2 regions of the Xanthomonas euroxanthea genome follow, and region 1 is predicted to be linked to the other one. Evidence: predicted binding sites of a transcription regulator. Region 1 holds the regulator's gene; the other holds the start of a gene.

Region 1 (4,196 bases):
GTCGCCCTCCTGCTGCGCGGACAGCCGCACATGGCCGCTGCGCGGCTTGCCTGTGGCTTCGCGCAGGGCCGGCGATTCGATGCCGTGGTCGATCGCATTGCGCACCAGGTGCACCAGCGGGTCGGCCAGGGCCTCGACCAGGTTGCGGTCCAGTTCCGTCTCGGCGCCGATCAGCTCCAGCTCCACTTCCTTGGACAGGGTGCGCGCGACATCGCGGGCCACCTTGGGAAAGCGCGAGAACACCTTGCTGACCGGTTGCATGCGGGTGCGCATCACCGCGGTCTGCAGGCGTGCGGTGGCGATGTCCAGCGTGCTGACCGCGCGGTCGAGTTCCTCGTCGCGCAGGCGGGTGCGCAGGGTCTTGAGGCGATTGCGCGACAGCACCAGTTCGCCGATCAGGTTGACGATGGCATCCAGGCGCTTGGTGTCCACGCGCACGGTCTGCTCGGCGTCGGCTCCCTTGGCCGCCGCCTTGGGCGCGGCCTTGGCGCCGGGCGCAGCGGCGCCATGTGCGTCGTCGGGTGCGGGCGCTGCGGCGGCGGCCTTGGGCGCGGCCTTGACCGCCGGCGGGCCGCTCTTGGCATCGAACTGCGCAATCAGCGAGGCCGGTGCATGCGGCACGGCTTCGCCCGAGCCCATTGCATCCAGCATGGCCTGCAGGTAATCCAGCGACTGCTGCGCGGCATCGAAGTGATGCGCCTGCAACACCGCCTGGCCGGAGCGCGCCATGCCCAGGGTTTCCTCGGCGGCGTGGCAGAGCTCGACCATCGGCTTGATCGCCAGAAAGCCGGCGCCGCCCTTGAGCGTGTGGAAGCCGCGGAACACCGCGTTCAGCTGGTCGGCTTCGTCAGGTGCCTGTTCCAGCGACACCAGCTGTTCGCCGAGGCGGTCCAGGATTTCCTGGGCCTCGACGATGAAATCGGCAGCAATATCGTCTGGAACAGCACTCATGGTTACAACCCCAATCCGGACAGCAGGTCATCGGCGTCGTCCTGCGACACCGCGTGACGGTCCAGGCCCTTGACTGCAGGACCGGCAAGACCGCCGTCGTCTTTCTTCGGCTCTGGATTCTTCGGCGGCAGGCCGAGCGCACCGAAGCCCTCGTGCACGCGCCGGACGATGCCGGCCACGCGACGGATGATCTGCCCGCTCAGGTCCTGGTAGCTCTGCGCCAGCGACAGCTCGGTCAGGTTGTGGCGCATCTTGTCCATCAGCGCGCCCTGGTCCTGATTGAGCCCACCGTCGCGTAGCTGGTTGGCCAGCTCACGGCATTCCTCGACCAGATCCAGCGTGCGATGGCTGGCCTTCTCGGTCATCTCCACCACGTGGTCCAGGCGCGAACACGCATCGTCCAGCTCGCCGGCTTCCTCGGGCACGGTGGGCAACTCGCCCAGCGCCTGGCCGAGTTCGCGCGCAAGCCGGCTCAGGCCCTGCATCATCGGGCGCGTGCGCAGGGCGGCGAGGTGGTCGACCTCGCGCTTCCACGCAGCTTCGTCACCGCTTTCCAGTGCATCGAGCGCGCCCTGCAGGCGGTCGATCAACGCGGCGCGTTCGGCATTGGTGTCCACGGTGGCGTTCATCAGGCGGTCGCCGCCAGACGTTCGAACACCTTGCCCAGCTTCTCTTCCAGCGTCTGCGCGGTGAACGGCTTGATGATGTAGCCGTTCACGCCGCACTGGGCCGCTTCGATGATCTGCTCGCGCTTGGCTTCGGCGGTCACCATCATCACCGGCAGGTGCTTGAGCTTGGCGTCGGCGCGGATGTTGCGCAGCAGGTCGATGCCGGTCATGCCGGGCATGTTCCAGTCGGTGACCACGAAATCGAACGGGCCAGCCCGCAACGCCGCCAATGCGCTGTTGCCGTCTTCGGCCTCTGCGGTATTGGTGAAGCCAAGATCGCCCAACAGATTCTTGACGATGCGCCGCATCGTCGAGAAGTCGTCCACGATCAAAATCCGCATGTTCTTGTTCACATCAAGCTCCTAACACTAAAAAATACGCGAAAAAATCATTCGTCAATTTCGACACCGGCATCGGCCAGTTCGAAGACCTTGAGGCGGCCGCGCAGACGCACCACCGCCTGGCCATGGATCTGGCACACGCGCGATTCGCTGACACCGAGCACGGCGCCGATTTCTTTCAGGTTCAATTCCTGTTCGTAGTACAGCGACAGCACCAGCTGCTCGCGCTCGGGCAACTGGCCGATGGCCTTGCCCAGCTCGCGGCCGAACTCGCCGCGCTCCATCATCTGCTGCGGATTGGGGCCACCCTTGGCGGTGGTGTCCAGCTCGCCGTGATCCTCGATCCGCGACTCCAGGCTCAGCACCTGGCCGCGGGCGGCATCTTCCATCAGACGCAGGTAGTCCGGCAGCGGCATCTCCATCGCGGCGGCCACTTCGGTGGCGGCGGCTGCGCGGCCGGTGTGCTGCTCAATCTTGCGCACGGCCGCGGCGGCATCGCGTGCGCGTCGGTGCACCGAGCGCGGCACCCAGTCGCCACGGCGGATCTCGTCGATCATCGAGCCGCGGATGCGGATCGAGGCATAGGTCTCGAACGAGGCGCCCTGCTCGGAATCGTAACTGCGCGAGGCTTCGATCAGGCCGATCATGCCGGCCTGGATCAGGTCGTCCACTTCCACGCTCGCCGGCAGGCGCGCGGCCAGATGGTGGGCGATGCGGCGCACCAGGTCGGCGTGCTGGGTGACGATGTCATTGGCGTTGTTGCGCTGCACGGCACGGTACTGCGCGGTGGCCGTGGTTGCGGTAGCGGTGCTCATGCGGCCACTCCCCGTTGGATGATGCGTTCGACGAAGAATTCGACGTTGCCGCGGGACACGGTCGGGGCCTGCCAGCGCGAGGTACGGCGAGCGATTTCTGCAATGGCCTGCGCCGACGGACTGGCGGGGTAGGCCTTGATGACCGGTTGCTGGCGCTGTACCGACAGGCGCAACCAGTCGTCCTGCGGCACGTGGCCGAGGTAGTTCAGCGACACGTCGCCGAGGAATTTTTCGCAGACCCGCGACAGCTTGTCGTACAGCAGGCGGCCTTCGTTGGGGTCGCGCACCATGTTGGCGATGATCTGCAGGCGGTCCACGCCGCGTTCGCGCGAGAGCACCTTGATCAGCGCGTAGGCGTCGGTGATCGAGGCCGGCTCGTCGCAGACCACCACCACGGTGTCCTGGGCGGCCTGGCAGAAGGTCAGCACGCTGTCGGTGATGCCGGCGGCGGTGTCGATGACCATCACGTCCAGGTCGCGTTCCAGTTCGGAGAACACGTTGACCAGGCCGATGTGCTGGGCCGGGGCCAGTTCGGCCATGTGGCGGCGACCGGAGGCGGCCGGGACCACCAGCACGCCGCCGGGACCTTCGATGATCACCTCGTCCAGCGTGCAGCGGCCGGCGATCAGGTCGGCCAGGGTGTACTTGGGCGACAGGCCCAGCACCACGTCCAGGTTGGCCAGGCCCAGGTCGGCGTCCAGCAGCAGGGTGCGCTTGCCCATGTCGGCCAGCGCCACGGCCAGGTTGGCGGAGATGTTGGTTTTGCCCACGCCGCCCTTGCCACCGGTCACGGCAATGGTGCGCACCGGGCCCAAAGGCTCGGGACGGGTCGCCGACAGGGGGAAGGCGTTGGTCAGCTTGGCGTATTCACGCGACTGCATGGTTGTGCTCCGGAGTACAGGGCTTATCGGCAGCGCGCCGCAAATCTTCAAGGCGAAGAACGAGACTGGCGGCATTGGCGCGGTGCAGGTCGTCGGGGACCCGCTGTCCGTCAGTCACCCAGGTGATGGGCATTTGGTGATCGACGACGACCGACAGCGCACTACCGAAGCGGCCGGTCTCGTCAAGTTTGGTCAGCACCACGCCCTGGGGCTTGGCGTGGGCGAAGCGGCGCACGACCTCGTCGAGGTCGGAAAAGTGCGCGTTGGCAGGCAGCACCAGCAGCGAGGTGACCTGGTGCGCGGCGCGCAGCCAGTTCAGCTGGGCGGCCAGGGCGCGGTCGCGCTGGCCCATGCCGGCGGTGTCGATCAGCACCAGCTTGTAGTCGCGCAGGCGCTCGAGCAGTTCCAGCAGGCTCTCGGCGCTGTCGGCCTCGTGCACGGCGATGCCGAGCTGACGGCCGTAGCTGTGCAGCTGCTCGCGGCCGCCGACGCGCTGGGTGTCGGTGGTGACCAGGGCCACGTCGCGCGGGGCGTGCTGGG
Region 2 (4,196 bases), 1.8 Mb from region 1:
CCATCGCTGCGGATCTCGTCGCGCCGACGATGGCGTGCTTGGAGGCGATGTAGGCTGCGTTGTTGCGTTGACCGACGAGCCCCAGGGCAGAGGCCATGTTGACGATGGCACCGCCGCCGGACGCGATCATCGCCGGAATCTGGTACTTCATGCAGCCGAACATGGCGTCGAGATTGACGGCCTGTACCCGGCGCCACACCTCTGGGTCGTACTCAACCACGCCCTTTGAATCGCCGCCGATCCCGGCATTGTTCACGGCCAGGTCGAGCCGGCCGAACGTGGTAACGGACCAGGTGACCATCTGCTCGATGGCGTTGAAGTCACCAAGATCGATCTGGTAGGCACGGGCATCTGCACCGATCTCGGCGGCGATGGCCTCGGCCGCGTCATGGTTGACGTCCGCCACCACAACCGCTGCGCCCAGGGATGCAAGCCTGCGGACGGTCGCCGCGCCTATCCCCGAGGCGCCACCGGTGATGAGTGCGACCTTGCCTGCGAAATCCAGGTCCATGTTGCTGCTCCTGCGCTTGTCCATCCTGCTCTCCATGACGGTCGCGCCACAGACGCGACGCATTGGGTGACGGGTAGGAGGAGGATAGGATTTAATTGACGCGTCAACAATAGCGGCAGCAGGGTTGGCTCACGGTTTCGGCCTCTCGTTACAGATGAGGTTAAGGTGGCGCGGAAAACAGGCCACACCCGGACGCTGCCTCGACCAACTTGCCGCCGCCGGGCCGAGGGCCGAACCGGGCTGCATCCAGGCCGCACGCCGTGGCTCGGGACGCCCTTCATGGGCATGCATCCATCGTCCCAGCGCACCCACCCTGCGATCCAGCGCCGGAGTTGCATGGGGCTCTGTGCTGAGCGCTGCCCGCGTCGCCAGTGGCTCCTCGTAGTGCTGGCCCAGCAGCAGTGCCAGCTCCCTGGCGTCGGCCTCGAAGGAGTTGGCATTGCTGCCTGGTTGGGCAGGCGCTCGGCCTGGCGGCTGTGAGCTGTATGGCGCCCCTGCTTGACCAGCGCGCGCGCCTTGTCATGCCCGGTGCGGGCAGCAGCCAGCGATATCTTGGGGCCCCGTCCATGGCACAGACATTTTCGGTGCTGCCGATCCGGTACCGATAGCGCCACGGCCTGCTCCCGGTGGGGCGTACCTCAAGGTACAGCCCTCCACGATCTGCCCGATGCCCGCAGCCGCCAGGAAGGCCTTGTCGGTGGATCCCCGGACGGTTGTTCCGGCCTTCTCGTTGGCATCCAGCAATAGCCGGCGGGCGGTAGCGATCACCTGGGCACCGCCTGCTGCGGCGTTGGTTGCATCAAGGATGTGTGATGGCTGCCGCTAAGGAAGGGCAGGGCAAGCAATCTCTACCGCTCTGAACAACCCCGCTGCCGAGGCGTCGCGTCAGGCCGCCTTGCCGTTCCTCGCTCCCCAATTGGCTCTTCCGCCCCCTCAGCTGCATCACCAGGCCCGTCATGCTAACCACGATCAAGAGCAAATTTTTATTGGCATTGTTGGGAACGCTGATCCCGAGCATCCTGCTCTGCCTGTTCCTACTGAACAGCCTGCACACCTCCAAGAACAATGTCGGCACGCTCTACAACCGGGACTTCATTGGCTCTGCGCTTGCCAGCAGCATCGACGGCCAGCTGACGCGCGTCGACATCAACATCTTGCGCATGATTGCCATCGGCACGCCGGAGCTGATCACGCAGTGGAAACAGGAAAACGAGAAGCGATTCACCCAGGCGGCCGCCAGCATCGTGGAACTGGAGCAGATGCTGCACAACGAAAAGCAGCACGCGGCCCAGTTGCAGAAGATCAAGACGAGCTACGCAGCCATGCAGGCCGGCATGCAGCGCCAGATCGAGTTGATCGAGGCAGGAGATGTCGCGGGCGGCGCGGAAGTCAACCGCACCCAGGTCAAGGACAATGCGAACGCCACATTCGCCGGGCTGGCCACCTTGCGCGATGAGCTGGCCAGCTCCGCCAAGCTGCGTTACCAGCAGCAGCAAGCCACCAACACGCGCGCGATGACCCTGTCGGCGATCGCCCTGGGCCTGATTGCACTGGCCGGCGTCAGCCTCGCACTGATCCTGGGCAACGCGATCTCCGCCTCGATTCGGCGGGCGGTGGCCGCCGTTGAGCAGCTGTCGCGCGGCGTGCTGGATGTCGATATCAAGGTCAGCGGCAAGGACGAAACCGTACAACTTGCCAGCGCGGTCTACCGCATCCGCGATCGTCTGCAAGGGGTCATCGCGGCGCAGCTGGAAATGGCGCGTCGACACGACGCTGGCGAAATGAGCTACCGCATGGACGAGGGCGCATTTCCCGGAGAGTATGGCCACATGGTGCGCGATGCCAACGCGCTGGTGAGTTCGCACATCGCGGTGACGATGCGCCTGACCCAGATCATCGGGCGCTACGCCATTGGTGATCTCTCCGACGAGATGGACCGCCTGCCGGGCGAAAAGGCCGTGCTTACCCGGACCATGGACGAGGTCAGGGCCAATCTGACCGCGATGAATGACCAGATCAAGCAGCTCGCGCAGGCCGCCGCCAGTGGCGATTTCACCGCACGCGGCGACGCCGACCGTTTCCAGTACGATTTCCACGTCATGGTCGACAGCCTGAACCAGCTGATGGCCACCGCCGATGGCAACCTGCAGTCGCTGTCGTCGCTGCTGCAATCCATCGCCGCCGGCGACCTGACCGCGCGCATGCGCGGCGACTTCAATGGCGTGTTCGCGCAGATGCGCGACGACGCCAACACCACCGCCGCGCAGCTTGCAGACATCGTCGGACGCATCCAGCACTCGGCGATCTCCATCAACTCGGCCGCCAGCGAGATCGCCGCCGGCAATAACGACCTGTCGCAGCGCACCGAGCAGCAGGCCGCCAACCTGGAAGAAACCGCCGCCTCGATGGAAGAGCTGACGTCCACGGTCAGGCAGAATGCCGAGCACGCGCGTCAGGCCAATCAACTGGCGATCGGCGCGGCAAGCGTGGCATCGCAGGGCGGGGAGATCGTCAGCAAGGTCGTCGGCACCATGGCCGGCATCGAAGCCTCGTCCAGGAAGATCGCCGACATCATTTCGGTCATCGACGGCATCTCGTTCCAGACCAATATCCTGGCGCTCAATGCCGCCGTGGAAGCGGCGCGTGCCGGCGAACAGGGCCGTGGCTTCGCGGTGGTCGCCTCGGAAGTGCGCACCCTGGCCCAGCGCTCCACCGCGGCGGCCAAGGAGATCAAGGGATTGATCGACGACTCGGTGCAGCGCGTTGCCGAAGGCTCGACGCTGGTGCATACCGCGGGCTCCACGATGGCCGAGATCGTGGCCAGCGTGCAGCGCGTGACCGACATCATGGGCGAGATCTCGGCCGCCTCGCAGGAACAGTCCGCAGGCATCGAGCAGGTCAACCTCACCGTGACCCAGATGGACGAAACCACCCAGCAGAACGCGGCACTGGTGGAAGAAGCCACCGCCGCGGCGCGTTCGATGGAAGAACAGGCCGGGCAACTCACGCAGGCGGTCGCGGTGTTCAAGATAGAAGAGGCCAAGGTCCGCACCACGCACGCCCCGGCGCGGGCAACAGCAGCCCATAACGTCGCCCAGGGGAAAAACCCGGCACCTGGCAAGACGCCGACACGCCGGGCGGTTGCGCCACAAAAGCCGACCGCTCCTACCGCCATGGACGCCGCCAACTGGCGGGAATTTTAGGCCTCAGGCAACCGGAGGGCCCGGCGATCCGGGCTCTCTTGCGTGTGAGGTTGCTGGCTGAAGCAACAAGCCCTGCCGCCGGGCCGGCGATGCCATGCGCATCGCTGATGCGTTGACCGTCCATGGCTGGATGGTGACACCCCGATCGCGGCTATCCGGAGACGATCAACACACTTGCAGCACCAGGCCTATCGATGGATCCGCGGCCCTCCACGCAGGCGATGCCGAGCGCTGGGATGCACCGGCACCTGCCGGCGAAGGAGCGTGCAATGCTGGGCGATCGCTTCCATTCCTCTTTCCGTTGAGCGGACCTTCGCGCACGACGGGCGCCATGCCCCGTGCGTCGTCGAGACCTTGACTCGCATCGCTGCGCTGGCGCCAACGCCACTTCGCATCCAGTGACGCTGCCGGATTGCCGTCGGCGCTAAATAGGGCGTGACGTCATCGAGCGCAGGCGCAATGCCGCGCGCTCAGTCATTCGA

The links. The regulator FliA, encoded in region 1, starts transcription of late flagellar genes. The targets are predictions, from matches to a motif close to TAAAGTTTNNCNNNCNNNGGCCGATAA.
Region 2: H7A86_RS02330 (methyl-accepting chemotaxis protein) is a predicted target of FliA. The motif match lies at 1,311-1,337, and genes of this name have one in related genera.

What each region holds. Positions count from the first base shown of each region.
Region 1 covers NZ_LR861803.1:2,368,259-2,372,454, forward strand. The annotation lists gene H7A86_RS10040 (chemotaxis protein CheA) at 1-951, opposite strand, end outside; gene H7A86_RS10045 (protein phosphatase CheZ) at 954-1,580, opposite strand; gene cheY (chemotaxis response regulator CheY) at 1,580-1,972, opposite strand; gene H7A86_RS10055 (RNA polymerase sigma factor FliA) at 2,008-2,775, opposite strand; gene H7A86_RS10060 (MinD/ParA family protein) at 2,772-3,656, opposite strand; gene flhF (flagellar biosynthesis GTPase FlhF) at 3,643-4,196, opposite strand, start outside.
Region 2 covers NZ_LR861803.1:552,578-556,773, reverse strand. The annotation lists gene H7A86_RS02335 (SDR family NAD(P)-dependent oxidoreductase) at 1-511, opposite strand, end outside; gene H7A86_RS02330 (methyl-accepting chemotaxis protein) at 1,468-3,714, shown strand.